4 regions of the Bacillus sp. KH172YL63 genome follow, and region 2 is predicted to be linked to each of the others. Evidence: riboswitches for the same ligand, from Rfam matches in the RefSeq annotation. Region 2 holds a riboswitch; each other region holds the start of a gene.
The links. Region 2 has a riboswitch for S-adenosylmethionine ahead of KH172YL63_RS01135 (Na+/H+ antiporter NhaC family protein). Riboswitches for the same ligand answer to the same signal wherever they lie in the genome.

Region 1 (8,127 bases), 710 kb from region 2:
GCCGGCCTTGAAGGTGCACCGGCCGGAGTGGCCACATCATCAGGGTTATCGGCCATCCTTGTCGGCATCCTTGCCATTGTCCGCTCAGGTGATCATATCGTGGCTGCCGAGGATTTATACGGCGGCACATTCCATATGCTAAAAGAAGAGCTGAAGTCATTCGGCATCTTGACCACTTTCGTCGACTTTACCGATAAAGATAGCATTGAAGCGGCCCTAACCCCGCAAACAAAGCTCCTATACAGTGAAACAGTCACTAATCCGTTTATGCGGGTAGAGAATATCAAACAAATGGTGAACCTCGCTCAAGAACACAATCTGTTCACCATGATTGATAACACCTTTGCGACACCGTTTTTACAACAGCCTTACCTTGAAGGGGTGGATCTTGTCGCACACAGCGCCACGAAATATATCGGCGGCCACAGTGACATCACCGCCGGGGTCGTCGTCGGAAAGGAAGAGTTGGTAAGGAAGGCAAGAGAGAAGGTCGTCAACATCGGCTCCAATCTGAGTCCATTCGAAGCCTGGCTGACATGCCGAGGGGCAAAAACCCTCGCGCTCCGGATCGGCACCCAGGCCCGCAACGCAGAAACCCTGGCAGGATGGCTTCACAGCAACACCGATATTAAAGAAGTTTATTACCCGACAAACTTATCGACGAAAGGAAACGGGGCGATCGTGACGATCGAGCTTGATGAAAGATGCGATATGAGCACCTTCTTCAAGTCCCTCGGCTGGATCAAAATCGTTCCTTCCCTTGCCGGTGTCGAAACAACGGTGTCCTACCCGCTCGGAACATCCCACCGTGCCCTGCCGAAAGATGCCCAGAAAAAGCTCGGCATCAACACCCACGTCGTCCGGATATCGCTCGGCATCGAAGACGGGGAGGACATCGTCGCTCAATTTGAAGAAGCTGTTAAAAAATCGGTCGAAAAGTAAATAATTAAAAAATTCTAACAATACCCTTGACGCTGAGGTCGGTTACCCTTTATAATTCATCTCAACGCAAGAAATCACACATTGACAACTACATGCTCTTATCCAGAGAGGTGGAGGGACTAGGCCCGATGAAACCCGGCAACCTTCATGTGCGCAGATCGCGTCTCATGAAAAGGTGCTAATTCCTGCAGGCAATTTGCCTGAAAGATAAGAGGAGGACCCTATTCAATTAGACCCTCTTCTTAGGAAGGGGGTTTTTGTTTTGCTCTTTCCGGTAGAGGATCGGGGGGAGTTTGACTGGGCGGTTTGCCCGGTTTTGTTGCCTGTTAAAAATCGGTTGAAGTTTGACAGGTAAAGATCAGCTTAGATTTAACAGTTAAAATTCGGTTGAAGTTTGACAGTAAAAATCAGTTTGGATTCAACAGTTAAAATTCGTTCAAAGTTTAACAGTCAAAAATCAGCCTAAATTCAACAGACAAAATCCACCCAAAATTCAACAGGCAAAACCCTAGGCAAATGCCTAGGCAACACCCTAACCAAACCAAAATCCCAACCCACAGGAGGAACCCAAAATGACCAAATCATTCGACTTCGACACACTACTGCTTCACGGAGGCCAAGAACCGGACCCGACCACAGGATCACGTGCGGTCCCGATTTACCAAACCACATCCTATGTATTTGACAGCAGTGATCATGCCGCAAAATTATTTGCCCTTGAAGAGCCGGGGAACATTTATACCCGGATCATGAACCCGACGGTCGATGTGCTGGAGAAGCGCCTGGCACTGCTCGAGGGCGGCATCGGGGCGCTTGGGGTGTCGTCGGGGATGGCGGCGATTTCCCTGGCGATCCTGAACATTGCGCAGGCAGGTGATGAGATTGTGGCTGCGACAAATCTGTATGGCGGGACGTATAACCTCTTTTCCACGACGCTTCCGAAATACGGCATCAAGGTCCATTTCGTAGATCCGTCCGATCCGGAGAATTTCCGCAAGAGGATCACTGAGAAAACGAAGGCGGTGTTTGCGGAGACGATCGGGAATCCAAGTCTTCACGTGCTGGATATTGAAGCGGTGGCGAAGGTTGCACATGAGCATCATATTCCGCTCATCATCGATAACACGTTTGCGACGCCGTATATTTGTAAGCCGATTGAGTGGGGAGCAGATATTGTCATCCATTCTGCCACGAAATGGATCGGCGGCCACGGGACGGCGATTGGGGGAGTGGTGATCGACGGCGGGAAGTTTGACTGGAATCATGAGAAGTTCCCGGGCTTCACCGAGGAGGATCCAAGCTATAACGGATTGCGCTACGCACAGGATGTGGGTGCGGCCGCCTTCATTACTAAATTGAGGGTACAGCTGCTGCGGGATCTTGGGGCATGTCTGAGCCCGCAAAATGCGTTCCTGCTCCTGCAGGGGTTGGAGACGCTCCATCTCCGCATTGAACGCCATACAGAAAATGCCCGGAAGATCGCCGAGCATCTCGATCAGCATCAAGGGATCGCATGGGTGTCATATCCGGGACTCCCACAGCATCCGTCCCACGGGCTTGCCGAGAAGTATTTGAAAAACGGTGCCGGATCGATCGTTGTGTTTGGCATCAAAGGTGGAAGGGATTCGGGCCGGAAAGTCGTCGACAATATTTCCCTTTGGTCACATGTGGCGAACGTGGGGGATGCGAAATCATTGATCATCCATCCGGCTTCCACGACACACCAGCAGTTGAACGCCGAGGAAATCCGGGCGACTGGCGTGACGGAGGATCTGGTGAGGCTTTCTGTTGGATTGGAATCGGCGAAGGATCTTATTGAGGACCTTGACCACGCAATCGAAGTGGCACTGGAAACCTCTCCTGTATAAGGAAGAAACGACAAACTTGAAAAAGGAGGTGGAGAAATGGATGCGTCCACTGCGTATGAAGTCAGCTCCATATCTCTCCCATCCCTCACATTAGAGTCAGGCACCACGCTGCGGAATGTCGATTTGGCATATGAACGTACAGGAAATAAAGAGGGTCCTGTGATCCTTGTCTGCCACGCCCTCACCGGGACCCATATAGTGAAGGGGACGGATGAGTGCCCGGGCTGGTGGGATGGATTGATCGGGCCCGGTTCTTATATCGATACAAATCACTATCAGGTGATTTCTTTCAATGTCCTGGGAGGATGTGAAGGGAGCACAGGGCCTACGACAAGAAACCCGGATACTGGACAGCCGTACGGTCCGAGCTTTCCTGGCATCACGATCAGGGATATGGTCAACGCTCAGTATGAGGCGTTAAAGCTGCTTGCAGTTCCCCGTATAGAAGCGGTCATAGGGGGTTCGTTGGGAGGCATGCAGGCACTGGAGTGGGGCGTCCTTTATCCTGATTACATCGGTAAAGTATTCGCACTGGCGGTCACGCCCCGGTTGAATGACTTTGGGATTGCATTTAATCACATCGGCATCACCGCGATTGAAGGGGATCCTGCCTTTTGCAATGGACATTACCGTGATGGTTCACTTATAAAAGGATTGGAGATTGCCAGGATGGTCGGCATGGTCACGTACCGGACACGGGAGCTGTTTGACGAGCGGTTCCGCCGTGAGGAAAAGGATGACCGCTTCAGTGTGGAAAGCTATCTGGATTATCAGGGACAGAAGCTAGCAAGGAGGTTTGACCCGAACAGCTATCTGACGCTCCTGAAAGCAATGAACACCCATGATATCGCCCGGGGGAGGGGAGATCTTGAACATGTGGCCGGAACTTATCCGAGCGAGCTGATTTCCATCAGCTATGAAGGCGACAGCATCTATTCCCCTGAGTATTTAAAGGATTTTACCGAGAAGACGTCAAACGGCCGCCACTATTTTATTTCGACAGAATTCGGCCATGACGGTTTCCTCGTTGAATTTGAAAAGTGGGGAGGGATCATCGCTTCCCATTTGAAAAAAGAAGTATTTACCGGCATGAAATGAACCCCCCCTTATCATAACTCGTCCCTCTCCGGCATATAGTGAAATAAGCAAAGACATCGCACCGCCTCAGCGCGTTTTTGTGTGGTGTCTTTTTTCGTTGGAGATCGGGCAGCTGTGGTTGAACGCCTGGTCATTGCCAAAGATAAACATAAGCTGGAGGGGAATATATGAAGTGGACGGGCAGAAAGTTCATCATCACCATCATCGTCAGTATGCTGATCGGTGCAGGGGGCATGTACGGCGGCTTGGAGTGGACCGGTAAGTCCGGGGACGGCGTTGCCCAATTTGACGGAAAAGGTGAGCTGAATGATAAGCTTCACAAAGTCGAAGTGGCTTATGACTTGATCAGCGACAAATTTTATCAGGATGTTGACAAGGGCCGCCTGGTCGAAGGGGCGATCCAAGGGATGCTGAAGACGCTGGATGATCCGTATTCGGTTTACATGGATGCGGAAACGGCGTCTCAATTCAACGATGCCCTGGATTCTTCCTTTGAAGGGATAGGGGCAGAGGTCACGATCATGGATGGCAAGTTGCTGATTGTGGCACCTTTTAAAAATTCTCCTGCGGAAAAAGCCGGACTGAGGCCGAATGACCGCATCATCAAGGTGGATGGGAACAGCATCGAAGGGCTTGATCTTTATGAAGCGACGCTGAAGATCAGGGGTAAGAAAGGGACGGAAGTAATGCTCGACATTACGAGGGAAGGATTGAATGACCCGATCCAGGTATCTGTAAAACGGGACGAGATCCCGGTTGAGACGGTGATCTCGGATGTGAAAGAGGTCAATGGCAAGAAGACCGGTTATATTCAGATTACGACCTTCTCGGAAAATACTGCCGTCGATTTTAAGAAACAGCTGGATGAACTTGAGAAGCAGAAAGTGGAAGGGTTGATATTGGATGTGAGGGGCAACCCGGGTGGGCTCCTCTCCAGCGTGCAAGAGATCCTGAAACAGTTCGTCACAGAGAAGAAACCTTATGTACAGATTCAGGAACGGAGCGGGGAAGTACTGAAATCCTTCTCTAACAGCAAGGATCGAAAAGCGTACCCTGTTGTCGTTTTGATTGATGAAGGAAGTGCCTCAGCTTCTGAGATCCTTGCAGGCGCACTGAAAGAGGCAGAAGGATATCCGCTGATCGGGACGAAAAGCTTTGGAAAAGGGACCGTACAGCAGGCGGTGCCGATGGGGGACGGAAGCAATATTAAACTGACGATGTTCAAGTGGCTGACGCCAAACGGCAATTGGATCCATAAAAAAGGGATCAAGCCGGATATCCCGGTCAGGCAGCCTGATTATTTCTACGCCCATCCGCTTCAAGTGGATAAACCACTGACAGAGGGAACGAATAATGAACAGGTGAAAAATGCGCAGGAAATGCTGCAAGGCATCGGCTTTACGCCGGACCGGGTGGATGGTTATTTCAGCAAAAAAACGGCAAGGGCCGTAAAAGATTTTCAAATCCAGGAAAGCCTCGACGTCACGGGAATCATCGATGCGAAGACGGCAGAGCGCCTCCAGGAGGAAATTCTCGAAGCAGTCCAAAACGACAAAAATGACCTTCAACTCCAGGCGGCCCTCGAATATATCGACCGTACTGGAAAACGGGCGGCTCAGTAAAATATAAAAGAGAAAGATTCCATTTTTCAGAATCTTTCTCTTTTTTTAAGTTTATTGGGAAAAAAGGAGGGGTATTGGGTAGGAGTGTCGAATAATATAACTAAATTTACCAATGTTAGGTTCTAATTAACCATATGGAGGTGAAGTGTCAACAAATTGAAAGAAAAGTAATGCATATATAGTCCTTCTCCTAAATATAGTAGACTAACAAAGTCCTGGATTAATAGAGGATGTTAAAGGAGGTGAGGAAACGTGATAGAGCAGGATAAAATGAAAGAATCTACCATTTCCTTCCATCGGAGGGCTGTAACCCTTGAAAGGGAGAGGCTGAATGGTAAACGGATAATGGATATTCTGATCAGCTTGGTTTCTATCATACTATTAAGCCCGTTCTTCCTGATCATTTCTGTACTCATATTCATTTTCGACGGACGGCCGATCCTGTTTAAGCAGGTTCGTTCAGGTGTCCATCATACCCCGTTCACGATGTATAAATTCAGAACGATGAGAGAATCGAAAGCAGTGAGCTATCAATGGAAAGACAAAGTCCCGGATGACTTCGTTTTCAAGCGGGGAAGCAACCCCAATATCACTCCTTTAGGAAAGATCCTCCGTAAAACGAGTCTCGACGAACTCCCCCAGCTGTTCAACGTGCTGAAAGGGGACATGAGCATTGTCGGCCCGAGACCGGAAGTCCCCCATATCACCAACTTCTATGATCATCATCAGGCGCAGCGCCTTGCTGTTAAGCCTGGAATGACCGGGTTCGCCCAAATCAACGGACGATCCGACATCAATCACGGACAAAAAATAGAATATGATTTGTATTATGTATATAATCAATCGATTGGATTGGACTTCAAGATCCTGTTGAAGACTTTCTCCATCGTTTTGCGGCGTAAGGGTTCTTATTAAAGAACACCTGTGGTGGAAAGGAGTGTAGGGGTGGAGCAGACATTCAATTATCAAGCTTTGATGAAAGAGCTGAAAAACGGCTCGAAGTTCATCATCCTAACCACTTTGTTCTCGACGGCCTTGGGAGCCTTCATCACATTTTTCCTGCTTTCTCCCGTTTATGAATCCAGGACCGATCTTCTCGTCAATGGAACGGTTGTGAAAGAAAATGGTGAAAACCTGTCTTTGAGCGAAGTGGAAATCAATATACGATTAATCGAAACATACAGCATCATGATCAAGAGTGACCGCATTATGGATAAGGTCCTTGCCCGTCTTGATGACGGACTGAGTAAGGAAGAGTTAGTGAAGCAAACGAGGGTGCTCACCAATGAAAACTCACAAATCCTCACCATCATCGTCGAAAGCCCCGATCCGAAGCAGGCAGCCGATACTGCGAATATGGTGGCCGATACGTTCAAGAAAGAAGTGAAAACGGTCATGGATGTAGACAATGTCCATGTCTTATCAGCAGCGCGCCCCACTGGAGATCCGGTGCGTCCGAATAAAGCCGTCAACATCCTGCTGTCTATGGCAATTGGGTTTATTTTGTCTGCTACATGGGTTCTCTATAGGAAACACTTTGATATGAAATTGATATCGATCCATGAAGTAGAGGAAGCCCTGTCGCTTCCCGTGCTGAGCGGCATCCCTCACATGAAGAAGCCGAAAAGGGCAGATGAGGGTCATTCTTATCATCTGTTGAAAGAAGGCGAGGTTCATTCTCCCCTTTCAGAAGCGTACCGCTCACTAAGGACAATCATTCAATATAAAACGAAGCCGAGTGGGCCGTATTCCCTGATGGTGACAAGCAAGCACCCGAATGAAGGGAAGTCATTGACCAGTGCGAACCTTGCAATCGTCATGGCCCTGGATCATAAAAAAACAGTCTATATTGATTGCGACTTAAGAAGGCCGGACGGACAATTCATTTTCGGCATCAGCAGCCGAAAAGGGGTGACGTCATATTTGGAAGGGTACTCGACCGTCAGTGAAATCGTATCGAAAACCCATATCCCCAATTTATCGGTCATCGTCGCAGGGATCATCCCGCCGAATCCGTCGGAGCTCCTTTCATCGGGGAAGATGGATCAGCTTCTGGAGGAATTGAAGAAAGACTATGACTATATCATCATCGACAGCCCGCCGATGGTCGTTTCCGATTCCCTCAGTCTCGCAAACAAGGTGGATGGATGTGTGTTCGTGGTGAATGCCAGGAAATCAAAGCGGGATGAGGTCACCGACGGAATTCAGCAGCTGCAGCACATACAAACCGATATCCTCGGTATCGTATTAAACGAAATCGCCAACGGGAAGAAGGTTCATTACTACTATTAATAAGGAGGAAACCACATGATCGTTGATATACACAACCACATCCTGCATGGGGTCGATGATGGACCAGAGACGCTTGAGGAATCGATATTAATGGCCGAACAGGCAGTGGATGCCGGCATTACCCATGTGATCGCCACGCCACACCGGGAAAACGGGCTCCATCTGAACCGGGCGAAGCCGATCATCCATCAAGTGATGGAATTCAATCGGGAGCTGCAGTTCAGGAGCATCCCCCTCACTGTCCTGCCGGGGATGGAAATCCATCTGTATGGGGAGGTGGCCGAGGATCTACAGAAAATCGACTC
Region 2 (8,127 bases):
CGTCGGCACCGCCAATATCGATGTCAGAAGCTTCCGCCTGAACTTTGAGGTAAACGCCTTTTTATATGATGAAGCACTTTCGAGAGAGCTCGGGACGGCGTTCAGATCCGATATGGAAAAAGCCCGTGAACTGACGCTTGATGATTATCACAACAGGTCATTGATGATCAAGGTGAAGGAATCGGTTTCCAGGCTGCTGTCTCCCATCTTATAGGACTGTTGCCATTGCATAGCGGGAAAGGCATAATAGAAGAATATTGTTTCAGAGATAGAGAGGGATGAAATCATGAGTGTGCATAAAGAAATTTCCAAGCATTCTAACAAACAGAATCAGCTTGTCCAGCAGTTCATGCGGTTGGATGGAGAAAGAGAGATGGCGATCGATGAAGCCGTTCAGCTTTGCAAGGCCGGAAAGCCGTTTACGACCGACCGCATCAACCTGGTGACAAATGAAATCAATGCCCTTGCCCGTCAAGGCGTTGTTCCGCAAAGAAAGCTTGTCACCGATGATATGGTGAAGGAATATGTTAATAAATTAATTTAACACATCAAAAAGGACCCTGAAACGCTTCCCCCAACAAAATGGTGAAGGTGTAACCGGGTCCTTTTTATATAAGAAGAACAATTATGCTTTTAATGCGCTATTCCACCCATCATACACGAATACAGGCTGCGTATCATTGTCAGCCCTTTCAATCACGACGTAGTTTTTGTGGGCCACGACCGTTTGATCATCAGGCAGATCAAGCTTTTTGGCGTATTCGAGATCCATTTTCACAATGACGGTATTTTCCCTGAGGGTCGTGACGACACCATTGATGACGTGCTTTTTCCGTTTGAATTGGACAGTATCCCCGAGATTGGCGTTTTCTTTTGAGTAAACGAACGTATTATCCATTGTAAAATCCCCTTTTTATATCATCTCTTTTTTTCTTTTACAATTGAATGAATTTTCTAATAATATAATTCTAACTTATTTTTACAGAAATTTCAATGAGTTCCTTACTCTTTTTGTACCACCAATTCATACCGGTGAAACCTATCCAACTTCGTTTTTGTCGAAAAATCTTCGGACCTTTAGTCCGTGCTTCGATCGGTTAACATAATTTTGAATACGTACGCTTTGTCTGCCTTCAGGATCCCGCCGTCCGGCTTGCCATTCTCATCAACCGTTACCCCGGACATTTCATCACCATCCGAGCCTGCAATGGCGTAAAGATAGAGGGGTTTATCCTTTTCCAACGCGACTTTCTCGGTCAGGAGACCGCCATAGACCATGCCGTTCATTTCGAAATCTTCATACATGGTAACCGCCCCGCCTTCCATTCCATGGATGAACTTGACTTTCCCATTGTCTGCATCATTTCCGAATGACAGGAGGGCATCATCGTAGTGCTTTCCCCCTTCATCAGATGAAAATGGCTCATCTCTCACCAATTCCCCGTGTTCATACACCTCGATTGTCTTGACAAGGACGGTATCCTTTCCGGTCTCCCCATTTATTTCAAAAAATTGTATATCATGTATCCCTGTAAACCTGATCAGTTCACCTTCATGTTCATCTAGTTTGTATGGTTTCACCGTTACATTCCCCTGTCTGGATGTACATCCAGACGTAATCAGCAAAACCGCTACGATCATCAGCCAAATTTTCCTCATGGGCCACCGCCTTCTATTTATTTCCTTTTATACTATTACACAGGGGTTGAGATAAACCCTTCTTTTTATATTGCCTGCAAAAAAAAATCCGGACGCAGCCGATTTCATTGAAGAAAATCGGAGACATCCGGATTGACGGCTTCACGTCCTTAATACGCGAGTGCATTCTTCTTCTCTTCCTTCATCAGGACGAAGCAGAGAAATACGCCAAGGAGTGACAGGACCGCAAAGAAAAGATAAACGGTATAAATCGAGTAATTTTCATAAATAAAGCCGCCTACAAAGGTGCTGAACCAGTTGCCCAATCCGTTCCCGATGGCAGAGTAAACGGTGACCGCGGTCGCCGTAATATGAGCAGGCGTGATTTCTTTGATGTAACGCAAGCCCGCCGGGATGAATAATCCGATGGCAAGGCCCTGCATCACGGCTGACGAGTAGACGAGCCATAGACTGGGTTCGGTGAAGTAGAAAAGCCAGCGCAGCATCGAAGCAGTACCTGCAAGCGCTGCGACAGTCAATAATCCGAATTTATCGATCCAGCCCCCGGCAATCCTCATGAACGGGACTTCCGACAAGACGGCAATCAAGAAGGCCAGGCCGATCCCGGCATACGTCCCGCCTGAATCTTCAACAAACAAGCCGAAATACACATTGTTTGCTAAATTCGGACCGAACACCAAGAACGTGACGGCCAGGAAGATAAGGAACTTCTTCAACGTGAACAATTCCTTCATCCCTGCTTTTAAATCAAGCTTCGCAGCCGCCCTCTCTTTCGGAAAACGGAAGGACAGGAAGCCGGAGATGACCAGGCAGATGAAGAACGAATAAAAAATGACCGTTGGCCCGATGAATCCTTCAGAAAGCCGGCCCATGATGTAAACGGCAATACCGAATCCGAGCGACCCGAACAGACGGATATTTCCGTAGTTGTACCCGACCTTGCCTGTATACTTCAGGCTGATACTGTCTGAAACAGGAATGATGGCACTCTGGAAGATGGCCACAAGGATGGCCACGATCAGAAGCCCCAGGTACACATCCATGAATAAGTAGCCGAGTGCAAAGATCCCCGCCACGAAAGAGGTCAGTCCGAGGACCACGGTCGGACGGTTCGTCGCATCACTAACCATTCCCCATATCGGCTGGAAGAAGATCATCATGATGGGACCGACAGACATGATCGTCCCAATCTGATAACCGTTCAAACCGACGCTTTCACTTAAATATACGCTGAGTAAAGGAAATAAACTGCCGACTCCGAAGAACGTCAGTAAATAAAAGCCTTGTAATGTCAGTATTTGATTTCGCACATTTCTTTCCATTACGGAATCCCCCAAGATGATTTTTGTCTATCTAATAGTAGACCTAGAAACGGTAATTGTCTACGAGTATTTGCCTGAATATGGATAAAGTCCCATAAATACAGTCCCATGGCCCTCTGAAAAAATTCCCGTTTGACTTTTTCGATTAAACCCTTTAAAGTATGTAAGTATCTTTAAATCAACTAAATACGATATTCTTCTTATCCAGAGAGACGGAGGGACTGGCCCTATGATGTCTCGGCAGCGGACTCGACCAGAGTGCTGTGCCACATCCAGCAAGCATGTATGCTTGAAAGATAAGGGGAGTGTTTCTTTCGATTGAAACCTCTTCTTATCCTGGAAGAGGTTTTTTTAGTTGATTTATTCACATGTTAAATTTACAGATGATCACAAAGGAGTGTTACGTATGAATCAAGAAAAAGGAAACTTATTGGCCTTATTGCCATTAATCATATTTGTTTCCCTGTTCCTCGGGGCAGGCATCATTTCAGGAGACTTTTATGCATTTCCTGTACTCGTATCCATCATCATCGCTGCTGTCGCGGCCCTGTTGATGAACCGCAAGGAGACGCTAACCGCCAAAATCGAGCGGTTCGCCAAAGGGGCCGGTCATCCGGATATTATGATCATGGTTTTCATCTTCCTGCTCGCAGGAGCATTTTCAGGCGTCGCAGAAAAAATGGGCGCGGTGGATGCCACCGTCAACTTTGCCCTCTCGGTGCTGCCGGGTAATCTTGTCATCGTTGGATTATTCATGATTGCTGCATTCATCTCCCTGTCCATGGGAACATCGATGGGAACGATCGCAGCCCTTGCACCAATCGGCGTCGGAATCAGCTCAGGCACCGATATTTCCATGCCCCTTGCAATGGCGACCGTCATCGGGGGAGCGATGTTCGGTGATAACCTGTCGTTTATTTCCGACACAACCATCGCTGCAGTCCGTACGCAAAAAACGGAAATGAAAGACAAATTCAAAGTCAATTTCTTTATCGTCTTACCTGCTGCAATCCTGACGATGGTAATCCTTTTCATCCTTACGATGGGGAATTCATCATCCGTAGGTGCTGAAGGATTCGACTGGATCAAAATCCTTCCTTACCTTGGTGTCATCATAGCCGCACTGGCCGGATTGAACGTATTCGCCGTCCTGTTTGGGGGCATCATCCTTGCAGGTGTCATCGGATTCCTTGATGGAAGCTTCACACCATCCAGCTATTTCGGAAGTGTGGCAGAAGGAATGACAGGCATGGCAGAAATCGTCATCCTTTCAATCCTCATCGGTGGTGTCGTCGAACTGATCCGCCACAACGGAGGCATCCAGGCGATCCTTTACCAAGCCACCCGCAAAATCAAGTCTCCACAGGGAGCACAATTTGCAACGGCAGGCTTGGTCAGCTCGACAAACCTTTGTACAGCCAATAACACGATATCAATCATCATTGCAGGACCGCTTGCCAAAACACTCAGTGATCAGTACGGCGTCGATGCCCGCAAATCTGCGAGCATCCTGGACATATTCTCCTGCGCCGTCCAAGGCTTGATCCCATACGGGGCACAGGCCCTGTTGGTGGCGGAAGTTGCCGGCATCTCACCGGTCAGCATCATCCCATACGCCTTCTATCCGATCCTGATCGCAGTCTGCGGCTTGATCGCCATACAATTCGCCCTGCCGAAATTCACCCGCAAATCTGCCGGTGAAGCGGACGCAGTTTGATGAGATGGGAGACCCTTTTTGGAGGGTCTCTTTTTTTGTATGGGTTGGATGCTGATTGTGGGGGTTATGTTGGGACGGGATGGGGCTGTTTTTCTGGTTCCATTTTATGGTATTTGACGCAATTATGATGGGGATAGACGCAATTCTAGAAATTTTGACGCAATCAGGGGGCAAACCGACGCAATTATTTTAAAAAAGACGCAATTACGGGGGAAAATGACGCAATTGTCTTTGGTCGAGGGTCTGGAGGTGTCATCGGGGTGTTGCTATATCAGGGAATCTGCCAGGCGTCGTGTGGGGGAGAAACGCATATATGCTTGGAAGTGACGCATAAACTTGGATTCTGACGCATAAATCTGAAAAGTGACGCACAAAATCGAATTCCGACGCATAAATCCTGAAAGTGACGCATAACCCCTCTCTTCCCCAAAAATCTTTTGACTCTCTCCTTCTTAATCCCCGGATTCTGCACCCAAATGAGCAATCACCCCTCTCCCTGGGGTCATTTCCCGATTCAATATCCCATAAATATGAGAATCTCCCTCCCAGCAGATCCAACCACCCCAAACAAAAAAAACAGATCCCCCTCAAGGAATCTGCCTCTTCACTACAACAAATCATTCACATGATAAAGCTTTCCGCTCTCGACTTCCTTTTCCGTTACAAGCTTGAGGAGTACTTCCCCGACGGTGTCGGTCGAACGGAGCATCCCTTCTTCTTTGTAGCGTTGGAAAGACTCGACATCGGCGAAGGATTCCTTCGATGATGAACGGATCTCCCCTTGCATGTCGGTATCCATCACGCCTGGACTGAAGGCAATCGCCTTGTGGCGGCTGTGGGTTCTGGCAAATTCCAGGCTCACCGTCTCAGTCAGCATATTCACGCCGGCCTTTGTCGCACAATAAGTGCTCCATCCGTATACAGGTCGGCTCCCTGCACCTGAGCTGATGTTGATTATGATCATAGTGGTTGCCGAACCTTTTGAAGCCCGAATCAATTCATTCGTCGCGATCATCGGCGACAGCAGGTTCACATTCACGCTTCGTTCCAGCGCATCGTTTTCCACCTGACCTGATGGATTGATCGGTGTCACGACACCGGCATTTTGTACGACATAAAGGGTACCCGCCTGTTTGGCAAATGCCTTTTCCCCCGCTTCACGGAACACTTCCCCGGTTTGGGACGACTGAGAAAGATCGCACGGAAAGAACTCATAGGGGACGCCTTTGTCCTCGGCGAGTTTTCGTAATCCTTCGTTTTCAGAACGGGATATGTTCATGACCCCTATGCCCTTTTCTATAAACAGTCTTGCGATCGATTCGCCTAATCCTCTTGTTGCGCCTGTCACGATTGCATGATTCATATCGATTCATCTCCTTCTTACCTACTGATTATAATGGAGAGCGTACCTTTCACAAAAAATTACGCCTGATCTTAACAGAATTTTTACAATCGGACAGTCGTTTACGGCATACTTTCATCGATAAGATGATATTCCGGTATAAGGTCGGACAGGGGCACGATCGTAGCTTTCGTCTCATAAACAGGCAGGAATTCTTTCAGCATGGTTGCGACTTTGATCCCTGTGACCCCGACATGCCCGATGGCGATCGTCGCATCATCATTGTCTAATTCCTTTGATAGAAGTCTTGCCTGCTTCCCGATATGCTGAAGGGTATAGATGTCATCGAAGAACAGTTCGTTCTCCAGATACGGAACGCCTATTTCTTCCGCAAGTTTCGGGATCACGCTTTTTCCGGTTGTTTTACTATCGAGATAAAATAACCCTCTCTCTTTACACGTGTCGAGGACAATCCGCATGACCCGCTCATCGGCGGTGGCCTTCGATCCCATATGATGATTGATCCCGACTGCATGGGGGACCTCATCGATCGCCTGCTCCACCCGCTGTTTGATCTCTTCGTCTGAAAGGGAGGTCGTGATCGCCCCCGGCCCGAGCCAGCTCGCTTTCCCGCTCACAGGTTCCATGGGAAGATGGACGATGACCTCATGACCGTTCCGGTGGGCTTTCTCCGCATCTTCCCTCGTCGTCGGCAGGAAGGGCATGACCGCAATCGTCAACGTGACCGGGAGATTGAGGATTTCCTCGGTCCCTTGCATGTCGTTGCCCAGGTCATCGATCACGATTGCAAGTTCATTGTGATGGGCGGGAAGGGGAAGGATGTTTCTTGCCGAGGCAGACGGCTGTACGGTGCACATCACTACTAAAAAGATAAGCAGGGATTTCATTTCTCATCACTCCTTTTCCTTTAGGATGTCCCGTTTAGGTGCTGCATATCAATAGAGGTCCGTCCCCCATATTTCATCAAGAAAGAAGGCCCGGAAGCGGTGTGGCGCTTCCGGGCCTTTGAATTTGGAGGTCCGTCCCTCATTCCCTACCCTTTAAAAGTATGCTGGTGAATCAATTTCAGGTCGTCCAGCGCCGGCTTATATGTGTTGTTCTTTACCACTGAGTGTTTCTTCTTGATCGGCTTGTTGCTCACGAGGACGCCGACTTTTGTTTGTTGGATTTCCTTGACTCCCTGGACGATCAGCTGCATGGCTATGATGGCGACCATAAAGGCGATCAATGGTGCAATGACGATCCAGTACTTACCGGTCATGAGCGAGTCTTTTGTGGAGCTGATCAGTCCCGACCATTCGAACGTTCCCGATTTCGGCGGGTCGGGCAATAAGCCTCCCTTGATGATTGTACCGCCGAGGAACAGATGGAATAATCCCAGGTGAACGAGGATAAGGAGCGTCTGGATGAACTGCTGTCCCCAGATAATGAACAATCTTGGCGCGAGATGCGGGAACAGGTGGGTCCAGAGCAGATGCTTGTTGTTTCCTCCAAGAAGCTTTGCCGACAGGACGAAATCCTGCCTTCCCAATATTTTCAGTTCGTTTCCGATCAGGACCGTTGTCAGTGGCAGGACAAGGATCGTCAGGACGACAGCTTCATAGACGAGCCTTTCGAACATGGAGTGATCCCAGCCAAGAACCGGGAATCCCCAGAGGACAGGCCTTAACAGAAGGTAGGCAATCAGGCTTAACGGCAGGAAGTGAATCGAGTCCACGATGCGGTCTAACCAGTTCTTCCTCGCCTCTTTCAAGTGGAAATGATACACAATTCCAAGGTAAAATCCGCCGACGACCCTCATGGACGCCACAATCAAAGCGAACAAGAGCGTGTACTTCGCCCCAACAATCAGTTGATCCAAGATGCTGTATCCGAAGAAGTCCGATCCAAGGATCATTTCCCCGAACGGTTTATGGGGCGGGGCACTGATGATCCTTCCTTCATCGTTCTGCATGAAGTTGATGTGTTTTACCGGCTCTTCTTTCAGGATGGAATAAAGGAAGCTCGTCACGATCATGCCGAAGATCACGCTGAAGCCGACGGCAAACTTGCCGTTATGCATATGC
Region 3 (8,127 bases), 810 kb from region 2:
TAAAAAACTATTTGTATCAAGCTTGTACTGGCACTTCCTGGACTTCGTCTGGATCTTCGTGTTCACAAGCGTGTACTTATTAGGGATGGTGGAATAATGGGACATAACACATCGAATCACAGTGGACTGCCTTGGACTCAGATCATCGGCTTCATCTTGTCGATTGCGTTAACGTTCTTAGCCGTTTGGTTCGGGCTATATACGAATCTATCCTACCAACTGATTGTAGCGATTGTATTCGTACTGGCATTCATCCAGGCTGCAATCCAGCTCTTCATGTTCATGCACGTAACTGAAGGGGAAGGCAAATGGCAAGTAGGTAAAATGCTGTCGGCTGGCTTCATCGCGATTGTCATCGTGGCAGGGTCCGTTTGGGTACTAAGCAGTATGCATTAATCATAAGGAAAAAGGCTGTTGGACATTCCAGCAGCCTTTTTTTATATTCATTTTTTGTTACGCATACCATTGGAGTACCGCTGTATACCGACCGGACCGTAAAGCTTGCTCCGGCAGTTCCATAACTACCTATCTATGAAAGATGGAGGGACGGGCACTTCCATATCGCTGCGCAGCAACGCAAGCGTGATATGATCTTTTAAAAAAGGTTTGGAAAAGATGACAGGACGCCCATCGATTGTTAACCTTATATAGAAGACAGATTGTCCAAAATGGACAGCAGGGGTTTAAGAGATGGTATACTGAAAGAAATCAGCATTAGCCTAAAAGTAGATATAGAATAATATGGAACAGATAGATTACAGTGCATACGTGCAAGGAAAGGGTTGATAAGGTGGAAACGAGGACATCATTAACAGGGACGGTTTTCTTAAGCAAATTGATCACTCAATACGCCTATATCCATCAAAAAACAGTAGGTAAAACCGCAGATGAATATATCCGTCAGCTCGGTCTCCGGACAGGAGAATGGGTTGAGGGTCTATACGGAGATAAAGAAGAGGATTGGTCGGTTGACCGGTATGTTGAGGTCATCGTCGATTTGAAAAATTCAATCGGAGGTCATTTCTATCTTTCAGAGGTGCACCCTGATCATATTGTCGTCAAGTCAACAGCCTGTCCATTTGGGGAGGCGGTACAAGATGCCCCCCACCTTTGCAATATGACATCCAGTGTGTTCGGCGGCATCGCGGCACGGAAATTCGGCTACTCTAAGGTGGTTTTGAGAAAGAGGATCGCACTCGGGGATCCGGGCTGTGAAGTGGCCGTCTATTTCCGAGAAACAGAAGCAGAGGACGGGGATGTTTACGAAGACTTACGCTATACACCTGATCACGGAAATCCTTTTCAATGGGAAGAAGAGACGCTCCGGCTGCTGAATGAGCAGCTGAGAAAAAGCGACGAACTGATCATGAAGCTTGTTGGCGAGCTTGAAGAACTCCGGGCACAGGTGAAAAGAGATTAAGAGATTCAGGGTTTGATTCTATCAGCAGAAGCAGTGGGGAAACGGCAAAATCGTTGCCTGTCATCCCCGGAATTGATAAAATCATCATTTGGAAACAGTAAATCAGAATAGGGAGAATCATCATGATAAATGTTGCAGCAAGATATAGAATCGAAAAAGATTTCCTCGGAGAAAAAGAAGTACCTGAAGATGTCTATTACGGTATCCAGACTTTACGGGCAGTTGAGAACTTTCCGGTAACCGGGTATAAAATCCATAAAGAGATGATCGATGCCCTCGCCACCGTAAAGAAGGCGGCAGCGCTTGCCAACATGGAAACGACGCGCCTTTATGACGGAATTGGTCAAGCGATCGTACAGGCAGCGGATGAAATTCTGGAAGGGAAGCTTCATGAATATTTCATCGTGGATCCGATCCAGGGAGGGGCAGGCACTTCCATCAATATGAACGCCAACGAAGTCATTGCCAACCGGGCCCTCGAAATCATGTCCCATCAAAAAGGGGAATATGGGAAGGTGAGCCCGAACAGCCATGTAAATATGTCCCAGTCTACCAATGACGTATTCCCGACGGTCATCCATATCTCCACGCTAAAGCTGATAGAAAAACTTCTGAACACGATGGAACATATGCACAGCGTCTTGAAACAGAAAGCACAGGAGTTCGACCACGTCATCAAAATGGGCCGGACCCATCTGCAAGACGCGGTGCCGGTCCGACTTGGTCAGGAATTCGAAGCGTACAGCAGGGTTGTGGAACGGGATATAAAACGGATCAGCCGCACACGTGAACATCTTTATGAAGTGAATATGGGGGCGACCGCTGTAGGGACAGGCTTGAACGCAGATCCTTCCTACATCACAAGCGTCGTGAAACATCTTGCAGATATCAGCGGCTTGCCGCTGACAGGGGCTGAGCATCTTGTCGATGCCACCCAGAATACCGATGCGTATACAGAAGTGTCGGCAGCGCTGAAAGTATGCATGATCAATATGTCCAAAATCGCCAATGATCTCCGCCTCATGGCGTCTGGCCCACGTGCCGGATTAGGCGAAATTTCCCTTCCTGCAAGACAGCCAGGATCATCCATCATGCCGGGGAAAGTGAATCCTGTCATGCCTGAATTGATCAATCAGGTGGCGTTCCAGGTCATGGGGAATGATCAGACGATTTCGCTCGCTTCTGAAGCCGGGCAGCTTGAATTGAATGTCATGGAGCCAGTACTCGTATTCAATCTTCTTCAATCGATCAGCATCATGAACAATGCGTTCAGAAGCTTTACCGATCATTGTCTCGCAGGAATCGAAGCGAATGAAGACCGCATGAAGGAATATGTGGAAAACAGCGTGGGCATCATCACAGCAGTCAATCCCCACTTAGGATATGAAGTGGTTTCAAGAATCGCCAGGGAAGCGATCCTGAAAGGGAAATCGGTGAGAGAACTCTGCCTTGATTACGATGTCCTGACGGAAGAAGAGCTTGATTTGATCCTCAATCCGTATGAAATGACAAACCCGGGAATTGCAGGGAAGGCGCTGTTTGATCGTTCTTAAGTGAGTGGACACGATGGCCTATAATATATGAGTTCAAACTAAAAAATCCGAACGCAGTCGATTTTCTACAAAGAATTTCGATTGAACGTTCGGATTTTTTTACTTGAAAAACGGTGCTCCATCTCTTTATACAGACATCCTAATTAAAGTCCTCTTCGTGAAGGGTTATTACTCCCTCCCTTAAATAAGGACGGATTCCACCAAGGGAACCTTCCTTCATAAAAGTAATTTAACACATTCGATGATGGTTGACGATTTCGGGATTTCCTTGTCATATTACTGCCGATTCTTTAATAGAATTTCTTTTCAACCTCTTGATAAGCTTCAAGATGTCTGGTGAGCCGGGCCAGTTTATGGAGTTCTTGAAGGAGGAAGGTTTTATCCAGCTCATAGATGACTTCCCTTTCAATGTGATCGATCGTATTGCAGGCGAATTCCCACAGATCCCTGTGCTTGGACTTTGGGATGGTTTCTGCGATCAACGCCAGTGCCCGGACAATTTCCGTAATAATCAAGTGATTATCTTTCGCATAATGACGGATATAGCCGAACCCCCGATACAGGTAATAGTCGAAAGCTTCTGACTGAAGGATAACCCGGACCCTGTCCTCTTCATCGATCAAATAAGGGGTGAACGATAATTGGTCTTCCACTGTACGCATCAAGTCAGCCATTTGATCGATTGTGTTGGATGCGGTTTTAGGATCGTCATTCCCCAATGCTTTGATTGCGACTTCTGCAAGTTTATGGATCCCCATCTGCAGGTCCTGGATCTCGGTTTCTTTATGGCCGATTTCGATAAATGCAAGATAAGCGTCGGTTGATACCGCCTCTGTATCAGGTCCCCATATGCTCAACAGTTCATTTCCTGCCAAGACGAAATCCCCCACCTTATAATGGAGCTGTATGACAAGATTCTCCTCCTGTGCACGGAGGATCATGCCTTGAAAGTCGACAAGTTGGATATAACCAGACCATTTTGACGTGACGTGGAGGGCATGTTTCTTTTCTTCCTCCATGATGTCTCCACGTTCCGTCGTCCGGTGTGCTTCCAGGTCGTTCTTCAGGGTTTGATGGATCATCACCTCTGATACCTGCTTCATATTGAACGTGATATTGTGAACCTGCATCCAAGTAGAGGCGTGGTTGATGAAAAAGATGAACGTTACGGCACAAAGGAAGGCAAGACCGATCGTCATAACTGGTGCAGCCACGAAGATCTCTTTATCCGAATTTCCAATAAATAAAAAGACCAAGAGGACATATACAAAGCTGCCGTTGAAGATGCCGAGTGCATGCTGGGTTTGTTTATCCGAAATGAAATCAAGCAGCATTCTTGGAGAGAATTGCCCGCTGAACATGGTCAGTACGACGAGCAGTGAATTCAGGGTGAAGGCGCTGAGCGTAAGGACAGCCCCGATGAGCGTACTAACCAGTGTCCGCGTGACGGGGGCATCCATATGAAGAAAGCTCCATGTAAATCTGGAAATCTCCAGGTGGAGGTCGAAAAATAACGTCAGTGCTACAAATAATAGAGAAAGACAAATATAAAAGAAGGGCATATACCAGATATTCAGCCGGATTTCTCTCTTCCGCTGACGTTTTGACATCAGTATATATTTTTTCATAGATAATGGGAGCAGTCTTTTAAGCATGATTGTGATCCTTTCCGGTAATGATATTATGAATCCATTTCCCTCCAAAGAACAGTTAAAACCTTTTGGAGAAAGAAAAATATAGAATCAGGAAGCATCTTATTACAGTATGTCCAAGGGTGCACGCCTGTAATAATTTTTAGAAAATACCGAAAATGGTATTGACGGTGAGAGAAATCCACTATATAATCCAATTCATATTCAAAATCGAGATCCGAAACAAACATTATATCTCTTATCAAGAGCGGCGGAGGGATAGGCCCGATGAAGCCCGGCAACCTACAGGAACAATCTGTAAAGGTGCCAATTCCTACAGGTTCATTAGGAATCTGGAAGATAAGGGGAGGAGCATGCTCATCAAGCCCTCTTCTTAAGAAGAGGGTTTTTCTTTATACCTTCATTCTTTCCATCGCAGGAATCTTCTACAGAGACTATCATCGATTAAAGGAGGCAGTCAGATGTCAAAGATTAACGTGGCGATTCTGGGATTTGGAACCGTCGGTCAAGGTGTGTGGGAAGCCATTGAAACCCATCAGGAAAGATTGAAGGAAGTACTTGGAAAAGAAGTGAAGGTAAAGGGAATCCTCGTCAAGGATGGGGGAAAGCAAAGGAATATCGAGCCATCCATTCCGGTCACGACGGATTTTGAAGACATACTGGCGATTCCGGACCTTGACGTCATTTTCGAGGCAATCGTAGGGGAAGAGCCCGGCCGTGGGTATTTGACCCAGGCAATCGAGATGGGGATTCATATCATCACCGCCAATAAGGCGCTGTTTGCTAAACATGGTCCGGCGCTCTTAACAAAAGCGGAACAGCATGATGTAAGTGTTGGATTTGAAGCGACCACGGCAGGAGGGGTCCCGGTCATCGGAAGCATCCGGCAATTATTGAAGGTCAATGAAATCAAACGGATTCAGGGGATCCTGAATGGAACCTCCAACTTCATTCTTTCCCAAATGAGGAAAAAGGGAATTTCCTTTGAATCAGCACTGAAGCAGGCCCAGGAAAAGGGGTACGCTGAAGCAGACCCAACCAGTGACATTGAAGGTCAGGATGCTCTTAATAAGCTTCTGATCTTAAGTCAGACGGCATTCGGCAGGCAGCCTGTTGTGGGTGAAGTCTCCCGTAAAGGAATCTCACATCTGACAGCAGAGTGGCTACAGGCGGCAGAATCCTTCAGGCTCCGGTTCAAACATGTGGGAACGCTTGAACGGGATGATGAGGGGCGCATCAGGGGAGAGGTGGCTCCGCGCCTTGTTCATGATACCCATCCCTTCTACGGTGTGGAAGATGTAGAAAATGCAGTATCTTTACAGGGCAGCCTCGTGGGGAGAATCACCCTGTCAGGGCCGGGAGCAGGTAAGCGGCCGACGGGCAGTGCCATGGTAGAGGACTTTCTCTCCCTGATGGAAGGGAAGTATACCGCAGCTGCAGACAGCATGGTCGGTCCCGTCGACATTCAAAGGGATCAGGAAGTGCTTGAATGGGTGTTAAGACTTCCTGAACAGTGGGACCATCAAAGCAAACTTTCCCGATTCAACTTAAAAGACCGCATCCAGCTCGGCAGTCACCTGTATGTGTTCATAGAAGGAAAGAGAAGGGATATTGGAACCCTTCTTCGGACAAATGAAGGCATCCAGGCTGTCGCTATCCTTCAGGGTATCCCTTTGGAAAACGAAGTGAAAAAGGGCGTATTGGTTCCCTGATTTTAAATAAAAATAGATCTGATGGAAGGTAGGGGTAGCATTGAGTATCATTGTTCAGAAATACGGCGGGACTTCTGTAGGTTCGGCTGATCGCATAAAACGGGTCGCAGGTCTTGTGTTGAAAGAAAGACAAAAGGGTCATGATGTGGTCGTCGTCGTTTCCGCCATGGCAAAAACGACCGATACCCTCGTAAAGCTCGCCGGGGAACTCTCTAACGATCCGGGGAAAAGGGAGATGGATATGCTCCTTGCAACAGGTGAACAAGTGACGATATCCTTGCTCGCAATGGCCCTGCAGCAAAAAGGGCAGCAAGCCGTATCCCTGACTGGCCGTCAGGCGGGCATTGTAACGGATGATGTGCACGGCAACGCCAAGATTACTTCCATCGATACAAGCAGGGTCCGGGGAGAGTTAGCAGAGGGAAGGATCGTCATTGTGGCAGGTTTCCAGGGTGTAACGGCAGCGGGAGAACTGACGACATTGGGAAGGGGAGGATCGGATACGACGGCGGCTGCTCTCGCTTCAGCCCTGAAAGCGGAAAGATGTGATATATATACGGATGTAGATGGGGTTTATACGGCTGATCCGAGGGTGGTGCCCCATGCAGCAAAGATTGAACGCTTATCCTATAATGAAATGCTCACGTTCGCTACGATGGGGGCAACCGTCCTTCATCCGAGGGCAATCAAGCATGCACGGGAATACGATGTGCCGGTCGTTGTTCGTTCCAGTCTGAAAGAAAGCAGGGGAACCGTCATCAGTGGCCGTGCACAGAGACAGGAAGCGATCGTAGGGGTCGCACATCAGGAGAGTGTATCGGTGCTCACCATCCATGGCTGTGATGGAGGCGAGTCATTGATCCTTTATGATCTTGATTCCCACCATATAGAGACGGATCTGATCAAACGCGGTGGAACGATTGTTTTAATTGTGAAGGATGAGGATATCCGTGAAGTCCAAACCATCATAAAGCAATACAGCCGGAGCTACACCCATGTGGAAGTATGCCATGACTTGTCAAAGGTCTGCGTGATCGGACGCATCCAATCTCCGCCTGAAATACAGGAGAAAGTGACCAATGTGTTTCATGATTATCATATCGACAAGGTATCGGTCTGGGAGTCTCCAGTCGGCTTGAGTGCCCTGGTCGACCGGCAGGCTGTTGAAAAGGCGGCGAGGATCCTTCATATGCACTTCGGGTTGGATTATATCGAACCTAAAAGAGCAGTCTTATAAAGCGTACAGTACCTCTATACGCTTTTCTTTCAAGATGAACGCCTGCATATAGGACATGCAGGCGTTCTGGTGTCACTGAGGCGGATGTTGAATCGGTACCGGTGTATAACTCTGGAGCATCAGGTTCATATCCTGGGCATTTAACTGAGGGACCTGATAATATCCGTGCTTATTTTGATACAGGAAAATTTCATAACTCATCTCTATGAAGTTCGGTACACTGTCTGCGACGACACGGCGGAGTACCGGATTGGTCATTTCAAGGGCAGTCATGGCAAGTAGTGATGCAAGGGATTTTGTCTGACCAAGCATATACGCCGACAATCCTTTATCAGACAGCTCGCTGACCGATGCGTTCGGTTTTTTTGGCGGTCCGGGCTTGATGCCGTAAGTTGTGGTGTGATCCTGAGTCATACAGTAGGTTTGTGTCGGGACCTTGGGGTCATGTCCGGTCGAAAAGCTTTCGACGATCGAGTTGTACATCGTCGTCACAAATGCAGACTGGCGCATGGAAATATCTTTTAATTCCGGATCTTGGATGTATTGGTTGTAC
Region 4 (8,127 bases), 1.8 Mb from region 2:
CAAGCTCGAGAAAGCATATTTCCTGGATGTCTGCATGAACATGTTCCTGGCATCGTTGAATGAATGCGACAGCCTCATCCCTCGCTTCAGGGATGCGGCTGCCGTGGCATACATATAGGACTGCCTTCTTCATTATAAAGCCTCACTTATGGCTGCATTCTTACCTAGCGTTTCTTCAAACCATTGAATCCGTTCACGGTAGCGGACAACTTCTCCGATAATGATCATGCTTGGGTTTTCGATCTTTTCTTTCTCCACGATTTCCACGATGGTATCAAGGGTGCCCGTCACTGTTCTCTGAACGTCTGTTGTTCCCCAATGGACGAGTGCAACCGGTGTATGCCTGCACTTCCCATATTGAGTGAGCTTCTCTTTAATGTAGGGTAAATTGCCGACCCCCATATAGATGGCGAGTGTATCAATTCCTTTAGCTAAGCTTTCCCACTTCTCGTCTTCGAGTTCATGATCCTTTTTATGACCGGTTACAAAGGCGACGCTTGAACTTGCATCCCGGTGGGTGACAGGGATGCCGGCATAAGCTGCAGCAGCGATCCCTGAAGTGATCCCAGGGACGATTTCAAAGGGAATCCCCTTTTTAGAAAGAGCTTCTGCTTCTTCCCCGCCTCTGCCGAATACGAATGGATCGCCTCCCTTTAGTCTCACAACCGTCTTTCCATTGGACGCATAGCGGATCAGGAAGCGATTGATTGTTTCCTGCTTCATCGTATGGTAGTCGGGAAGCTTGCCGCAGTAAATCAAATCAGCTCCTTTTTTCGCGTAGGATAGAAGCTCTTTATTGACTAACCGGTCGTATAATATGACATCCGCTTCCTGTATGGTTTTCAAACCTTTCACGGTAATCAGTTCCGGGTCACCCGGTCCCGCTCCGACTAAGTACACTTTTCCCATTGCTTCAGCTCCTCCTCATGATTTAAGTATCGTTTCTTGCTCATGGAGGACAAATCCTGCGCCGTTTCCGCTGATTCTGCGCTTTTCATAAAGGGAGATATCCACCACTTCCGGCTTTTTCAAAAAATATTTCTCCAGTTCGACTTCTGCCAAATCAAATGCTGCTTCATCTGATTGTGCCGCTACAACGACAACGGTGACAAACTGAGGTGTCGTAACTTCAAAACGATATAGGTTCATGTAATGGCCTCCCTATGCTTCCTGCAGCAGTGTATCCAAGTGTTCCTGGAGAGGGGATGTGCCGACACGGTTGATATAGTCAAAGAACGCTTCCCCCTGATTCTTGGTTTGTTTGAAATGAATGAGAAGCTGCTTGATGACCTCTGTCAGATTGGACGCTTCTACTTTTCCTTTTAACTTTTCATTGAGTTTTCCGCCGTCCTGCAGTGTTCCGCCAACGTAAATTTCGAACGCCTCGATCATTTTCTTATCTTTCGTGCGCATCTTGATCCCTTGAAGGCCGATGTCTGCTATCTGCCGCTGACCGCATGAATTCGGGCAGCCGACCATATGGATTCTGACCGGAACATCAAGCGTGAGATCCTGGTCAAGCTGATTGGCAATCTGCCTCATCCTTTCTTTTGTCTCGACGAGCGCCAGATTGCAATATTCGATCCCTGTGCATGAAACTGAGTAGCCTATAAATGAAAGGGGGCTTGTAGAGATCCTGTCAAAGATGTTTTCTGCAAGCAGCGCTTCCACATGCTCATCCGGGATATTTGGAATGATGAGATTCTGAGAGTTGCAGTTTCTCAGTTCACCGTTTCCATATTTCTTTGATATTCTCGCAAGCTCATATACCTCATCGGAGTTGAGGCGCCCTACAGGGACATTCAGTCCGACATAATTGAGTCCTTGTTGCTTTTGGGGATGGACCCCATAGAAATAACCTGCATTCCATCCGCTAACAGCATCGGTGCCGGCTGAGGGAAGTTCAACATATTCCAACAGCTTTTCTTTGAATTTCTCCGGTCCCCAGTCTGCCATCAAGAATTTCAGGCGGGCCAAGTGCCGCTTGTCACGGTATCCAAAATCCCGGAAAATCGTCGTCACTGCAACCGTCACGTCTTTCACTTGATGGGGAAGGATGAAGACATCCAGCTCCTGTGCAAGAAATGGCCTTGCTGATAATCCGCCACCGATTTTTAAGTGAAATCCGGCTGCTTCTTCACCGTCAATCTCTTTCTTTGCCGGTACAAAAGAAACACAGTTGATTTCTGCATTTGATGCATTATTGACGTTCGCAGAGATCGCCACTTTATATTTTCTCGGCAGGTTTGAGAAATCTTCGTTGTGTTGAAAGAAGTCATATACTTCTTTTACAACGTCCCTTGTGTCTATGATTTCGTCAGGATCGATTCCTGCCAGCGGGTTTCCGACGATGTTTCGGGTGATGTCACCGCATGCGCCGGCAGACGACAGTCCTACCGCATCCAGCCGCTTGAAGATATCGGGAATCTGCTCGATCTTCAGCCAGTGAAACTGAATGGCCTGCCGGGTCGTGATGTCATATACATCCCTGCCATATTCCTTGCAGATGCCAGCGAGTGCCCTTGCCTGCTCATAGGTGAGGATACCGGACGGTACGTTCACTCTCATCATGAAGTATCCTGCTTCCTTCGGCTTTTGCAAGTAGAGGCCGGCCCATTTGAATTTATCCCATTCTTCCTTCGGGATGGAAGAGAACCCGTTTTCAGCATAGGTTGGAATGTCATCAAAGATCGTCAGTCCATCTTTTTCGAGCTTCCATTTTTCTGTTTTATTCAATTTCTCATTTGTTTCCCAGAATTTGCTGTATGCCATGTTTTCCTCTCCTTATATCAGATGTTTTTCTTTTAAAACCTGTAGGATGTGGTCTACACATTGATCGATTGTATTTTTCTCGGTATCAATCACCACTTCAGGATGAGCGGGTTCCTCGTACGGTGCACTGATGCCTGTAAAGTTTGTGATTTCATGTTTTCTTGCTTTTTTATACAAGCCTTTTGGGTCACGTTTTTCACATGCCTCCAAGGAGCATTGAACGTAGACTTCAAGGAATTCACCTTCATCGACCAGATTCCTGACAGTATCCCGGTCTGCCCTGTAAGGGGATATGAAAGCGGTGAGGACGATTTGACCGCTATCAATAAAGAGCTTGGATACTTCCCCGATCCTTCTGATATTTTCTTTCCGGTCCTCTTCCTTAAAGCCCAGGTCAGCATTTAATCCGTGGCGGATATTGTCACCATCAAGTACATACACCTGCTTTTTCTGCTGAAAGAGTGCATGTGACAGTGCATTTGCCACAGTGGATTTTCCTGAAGCAGACAGCCCTGTGAACCACACGATGAAGCTTTGATGCTTATTTTGATTTCGCCTTTGTTCTTTTGACACTGCGGCTTTATGCCATACGATGTTTTCCTGGTTATCACTCACGCAAAATCCTCCTTAAGAGCTTTCTTTTGATTCCTGCTGCAGCCCTTTGATCAATACTTGAATGACTTCCGGCCGGCTGAAGGTCGATGGGGGCACTTCCCCGTTCCGCAGCATCCCTCTCACCTTGGTGCCGGAAAGGATGACGTGATGCTCTTTGTCATGGGGACACGTCTTTGTGGTGGCCATTCCTTCGCATTTCCCGCAATAGAAACTGTGTTCAAAACGTAGCGGGATGATCCCGATTTCATCTTCACTGAACTGATCAAAGATTTTCTGTGCATCGTAGGTTCCGTAATAATCGCCGACCCCTGCATGGTCCCTTCCTACGATGAAATGGGTACAGCCATAGTTTTTTCTGACGAGTGCATGGAAGATGGCTTCCCTCGGTCCTGCATACCTCATCGCCGCGGGAAAGACTCCGAGGAATACCCGCTTCTTGGGATAATAATGCTTCAGCAGGACGTCATAGCTTTCCATTCTGATTTCAGCTGAAATATCATCAGCCTTCGTTTCCCCGACCAACGGATTCAAGAACAGGCCGTCCACGGTTTCCAATGCTGTCTTTTGGATATATTCGTGTGCCCGGTGAACCGGATTACGCGTCTGGAATCCGACGATGGTCTTCCAGCCTTGTTGTGAGAACTTTTCCCTTGTTTCCTTCGGATCGAATGTGTGCGCACTGAATGGTTTCGGAAGTCTCCGGATCAACGTGATCTTACCCCCGACGTATCGGTCACCCCGCTGCATCAGTTTCTTTACACCTGGGTGGGCAATGTCTGTTGTGCCATAAACCAATCGTGCTTCTTTTTGCTTGTCGGGGACATATATATCTTCTATATCGATCAATCCGTATGTGTCTCCCTTATATACGAGACGGCTTTTAACACCGGCCTTTAGGGGAGCTGCCGTTTCTTCATCGATGGGCAGTGTGACCGGTATGCTCCAAACCGTCCCAGCCTTCAATCGAAGATTTTCTACGACACCCTCATAGTCAGGCTCCGTTAGGAATCCTTCAATCGGACTGTATGCGCCGATCCCGATCAATTCGAGATCGCTTAACGCTATTTCGTCCAATGGGATTTCTGGTTCAATGTCTTCATAGGCCTCCTTGGGTGAATAAGCTTCAATTAATTTTCCGCCGTGTGGCTGTAAACTCATTCCATATCCTCCTTTATATATTGTTTTAATCAGAATTAAGATTAAATCCCTCCGCCGTCCTCGTGTAAAGAACGTCTCTCTTCGTTTATAACCCTCATCAGGGAAAGTGCACCGATTGTCGCGATGATGACGCTGACCGGAACGACCATGGAATAAAGATCACGGTCAATGACAAGCTTCACCAATACATATGAAATGCAAAGAGAGATCAGTGGGGACACCACCCATATTTTCACGATTTTCTTCACGATTTTCTTTTGCAGCATGTGCTTTCCGTCTTTTGCCATCCCTAATCCGATGATGGAAGAGGACGTCACCTGGGTAAGGGGAATTGGCAATCCGTACAGGGAACTCACCATGACCAGCAATGCACCGGTAGTTGAGATCAAGATGCCTTCTGCCTTCGAGTACTGTGTGATTTTCTTCCCGTTTGTTTCAACCACTTTCTTACCAAGTAAAATTGCGCCGAGGGAAACAAATAAGCCGCCGATCCATATTCCATTAGAAGCGGATAATAAACCGGATCCTACAAGGGGACCGACTGCATTTGCCACATTGTTCATCCCTGCTGAAAAAGCCTCAAAGAACCCTGCAACAATCAATACATATGCAAGCCAGCCTTTTTCTAACCGGACTCCCCGTTTTCCAAGCTTCACCAGCAAAATTCCACATAACCAGGTCAATCCGAACGCGATGACCGGGACAATCACCCAGAAGCTCATGATGGTGATCAAAGACTTCACGTACAGCACCTGAAAGCTGACTCCTACACCAACCACCGCCCCGACCGTCACTTCACTTGTTGATAAGGGGATCCCGATTAAATTCGCCAGGAACAGCGATATGGTCGCCGAAGATAATATGATGATGACAATCTTGATGGATAAGAGTGATGGCGGGATGATCCCTGAACTGATGGTCTTCACCACTTCACCGCCGCCAAGTACCGCTCCGCTCAGAACACCGATTGCACAAATCAAGAGAGCCGTACGGATATTCTTGATGGCTCCCGCTCCATACGCCACCCCCATCGATGCGGCCGCTCCACTGGCACCAATGTTCATGGCAAAGAACAAGCTGATCGCGATGGCCAGAATTTCAAGCAAAGATTCTCACCCCGCTTAATGAAGTCCGCATTCTGTCTTGCCTTTACCCGTCCATCTCCCAGAGCGGAGATCATTCATATCGATGGCAGGCTTTGTGCAATGGGAGCAGCCTATACTCGGATATCCCTGATCATGGAGGGCGTTATACGTTAGATTCTGTTTATGGGCGTATCGCCAAATGTCTTTCCATGTCCAGTGGATCAATGGACAAATTTTGATGGATTGGAATTTTTCATCCTTGTTGATGAATTCAACATTCCTCCTTGTGGGCGATTGTTCCCTCCTTAAGCCTGAAATCCATGCTTTTCCTTCTGATAGTGACTCTTTTAAAGGATCTAACTTTCGAATTTGACAGCACTGATTTGGATTTCTCTCCCACAGCTTTTCTCCGTGGACCTCAGCCTGCTCTTTTAAGGTTAATTCCGGTTTTTTCATCTGAATATCTATACCTGGATATCTTTTTCTTACTTTTTCGATGACCTCATAAGTTTCTTTAAAATGTACGCCTGTATCCAGAAATACAATCTTTGCGTGAGGTTCTACCTTGCTTATGAGATCGATCAGGACGATGCCTTCGATTCCGAAACTGCAGGCATAGACGACTTCGCCTCCGTACTCTTCATAAGTCCATTTCAGTACATTCAAAGCGCCCTTATAAACAGGGTCTATGTCAAAATCGACAGTGTGCGCTTTCCAGTTTGAGTAGGTTAACATATTGCACCCCTTTCCCTGAGGCTTATCCATACAAAAAGAGGCGATAACAAGATAAAGGGATTCCCCTATCTGTGTTATGCGCCTCTAGTTGTCTAGTCAGCTTATTTAATTCGGACTTTCTCATTTTTCTCTAGTTGAATGACTTTCCCGTCTTGAACGACGATCGTGATGGAACCAAAATTCATCGATTCCAGCATGGATTGAATCTTTTCCATCACGTCGTCCCCGTTTTGTTTATTCGCTTTGGTCACATGATTCCCCCAATTTCTTCTTATCCAGATTCAAAAACAAAAAAACAACCATCCATTTTGGAAAGTTGTTCAGGTAAGAATACCTTATCTTCCAAAATGACTTCCCATTTTGCTGGAATTAGCACCTTACATTTCGTAGGTTGCTGGGCTTCACAGGGCCAGATCCCTCCACCACTCTGGATAAGAGTTATTAATTTTAATATTCTAAATAATATCACATTACACACGGAAGTCAACCCGACTTTTTCTATCGGATTTATGTCTTTTGTCTTATTTTTACTTTCCATATACTTTATATCTATTCAATCAATTGGTGTAATACGACATCATATTTTTTCAATTGCTGGATGGAGCCCTACTGGAAAAGTGAATAGACGATGCTTCCTTCAAGCACTTTTTTGTCATGCTGATTGATTGCGAGTAGGCTGAAGGAGAGACAATTTTCCCTTATATCTGTTAATTCGGCGAGCAGGGTGATGTTGTCTCCAAGGAGGACCATCCCTGTAAAACGGACAGAGTAGTCTTGTATGAAGCCTTCCTCACTATGAGCGCTGAACAGCCTGGAGGCAGTTCCCATCGTCCACATCCCATGGGCGATGATACCGGGGAGCCCGAGATTCAGTGCTACTTCTTCATTCACATGAATGGGATTGTGATCACCTGAAGCCTTGCTGTAAGAAATCAAATCTTCCAGCGAAACCGGTCCCAGTTCAAGCGGGGGAAGTCGGTCTCCTTTTTGATATGTCCGAAGATTTCTCATTGATTCCACCTCTCTTTGACGGCTTCCGTAATGATTACAGTGGAGGTGGAAAAGAAAATGGTCTCTCCCTCCGGTGTTTTCCCGATGTCCTCGATCACAAGGAAGCCAAGCGTCCCCGACGAACCGGCCCGTTCATTATAATTCTTTATCTCAGTCGAGCAGCATATCGTTTCGCCTACATATAACGGCCTCCTGTATTGAAAAGACTGTTCCCCGTGGATCAATCCTTCGTTTGGTAAATGGAAACCTTCAATCATTCCGTAGTCAAACACCCTCGGGAAAGTTGGTGGAGCAATATTTCTACCATAACGGGAACGTTTGCCGTACTCTTCGTCCACATAGATGGGATGAGGGCCGCCGATCGCTTCTGCAAATTGACGTACGGCGTTCTGTTCGACAATGTTGGCAACAGGATCAGAGCGCCTGCCTATATATTTCTGGAACATGTCTACACCTCTATTCTTTTCAAACTCTTACTATTATCTTATCATTCTATCCTGAAAATTATGGAGGTGACTTGAGAATCAGGGCTGTCATGGAGATTTTTTTACAAAAAGAGGGGCAGTCCCATTCTGTCATGAGGCTGCCCCTTGTATCAGATGTCAAGTTGATGAATTGTTTTCTTTCGTGACGTGCAGTAAATGAATCGTATCAGGAGGATTTTTGCAAATCGCTGATATGACAGCGATTCCATCTGCCCCTGCTCTAAGAACCTGTGATGCATTTCCCGCGTGAATGCCACCGATACCCA

Region 1: linked by a shared signal. The riboswitch ahead of KH172YL63_RS19210 (O-acetylhomoserine aminocarboxypropyltransferase/cysteine synthase family protein) and the one ahead of KH172YL63_RS01135 (Na+/H+ antiporter NhaC family protein) in region 2 are both predicted to bind S-adenosylmethionine.
Region 3: linked by a shared signal. The riboswitch ahead of KH172YL63_RS18705 (homoserine dehydrogenase) and the one ahead of KH172YL63_RS01135 (Na+/H+ antiporter NhaC family protein) in region 2 are both predicted to bind S-adenosylmethionine.
Region 4: linked by a shared signal. The riboswitch ahead of KH172YL63_RS09900 (YezD family protein) and the one ahead of KH172YL63_RS01135 (Na+/H+ antiporter NhaC family protein) in region 2 are both predicted to bind S-adenosylmethionine.

What each region holds. Positions count from the first base shown of each region.
Region 1 is NZ_AP022842.1:3,748,729-3,756,855, reverse strand. Features, by position in the region: gene KH172YL63_RS19215 (trans-sulfuration enzyme family protein) at 1-942, shown strand, start outside; SAM riboswitch class I at 1,038-1,156, shown strand; gene KH172YL63_RS19210 (O-acetylhomoserine aminocarboxypropyltransferase/cysteine synthase family protein) at 1,515-2,810, shown strand; gene metX (homoserine O-acetyltransferase MetX) at 2,847-3,908, shown strand; gene KH172YL63_RS19200 (S41 family peptidase) at 4,076-5,530, shown strand; gene KH172YL63_RS19195 (sugar transferase) at 5,876-6,445, shown strand; gene KH172YL63_RS19190 (tyrosine-protein kinase domain-containing protein) at 6,476-7,822, shown strand; gene KH172YL63_RS19185 (tyrosine-protein phosphatase) at 7,838-8,127, shown strand, end outside.
Region 2 is NZ_AP022842.1:203,200-211,326, reverse strand. Features, by position in the region: gene cls (cardiolipin synthase) at 1-214, shown strand, start outside; gene KH172YL63_RS01155 (YpbS family protein) at 287-544, shown strand; gene KH172YL63_RS01150 (DUF2187 family protein) at 626-898, opposite strand; gene KH172YL63_RS01145 (hypothetical protein) at 1,078-1,659, opposite strand; gene KH172YL63_RS01140 (MFS transporter) at 1,809-2,981, opposite strand; SAM riboswitch class I at 3,179-3,284, shown strand; gene KH172YL63_RS01135 (Na+/H+ antiporter NhaC family protein) at 3,388-4,698, shown strand; gene KH172YL63_RS01130 ((S)-benzoin forming benzil reductase) at 5,306-6,061, opposite strand; gene KH172YL63_RS01125 (divergent polysaccharide deacetylase family protein) at 6,163-6,948, opposite strand; gene KH172YL63_RS01120 (ABC transporter permease subunit) at 7,095-8,127, opposite strand, start outside.
Region 3 is NZ_AP022842.1:3,641,753-3,649,879, reverse strand. Features, by position in the region: gene qoxC (cytochrome aa3 quinol oxidase subunit III) at 1-97, shown strand, start outside; gene qoxD (cytochrome aa3 quinol oxidase subunit IV) at 97-396, shown strand; gene KH172YL63_RS18720 (methanogen output domain 1-containing protein) at 791-1,420, shown strand; gene aspA (aspartate ammonia-lyase) at 1,543-2,973, shown strand; gene KH172YL63_RS18710 (DUF2254 domain-containing protein) at 3,264-4,628, opposite strand; SAM riboswitch class I at 4,861-4,971, shown strand; gene KH172YL63_RS18705 (homoserine dehydrogenase) at 5,087-6,337, shown strand; gene KH172YL63_RS18700 (aspartate kinase) at 6,378-7,574, shown strand; gene KH172YL63_RS18695 (spore coat protein) at 7,647-8,127, opposite strand, start outside.
Region 4 is NZ_AP022842.1:1,992,030-2,000,156, forward strand. Features, by position in the region: gene KH172YL63_RS09860 (sirohydrochlorin chelatase) at 1-133, opposite strand, end outside; gene cobA (uroporphyrinogen-III C-methyltransferase) at 133-909, opposite strand; gene KH172YL63_RS09870 (DUF3906 family protein) at 925-1,149, opposite strand; gene KH172YL63_RS09875 (nitrite/sulfite reductase) at 1,162-2,772, opposite strand; gene cysC (adenylyl-sulfate kinase) at 2,785-3,387, opposite strand; gene sat (sulfate adenylyltransferase) at 3,400-4,545, opposite strand; gene KH172YL63_RS09890 (sulfate permease) at 4,587-5,609, opposite strand; gene KH172YL63_RS09895 (phosphoadenylyl-sulfate reductase) at 5,667-6,365, opposite strand; gene KH172YL63_RS09900 (YezD family protein) at 6,467-6,580, opposite strand; SAM riboswitch class I at 6,698-6,803, opposite strand; gene KH172YL63_RS09905 (MaoC/PaaZ C-terminal domain-containing protein) at 6,972-7,376, opposite strand; gene KH172YL63_RS09910 (MaoC family dehydratase N-terminal domain-containing protein) at 7,373-7,822, opposite strand; gene thiE (thiamine phosphate synthase) at 7,979-8,127, opposite strand, start outside.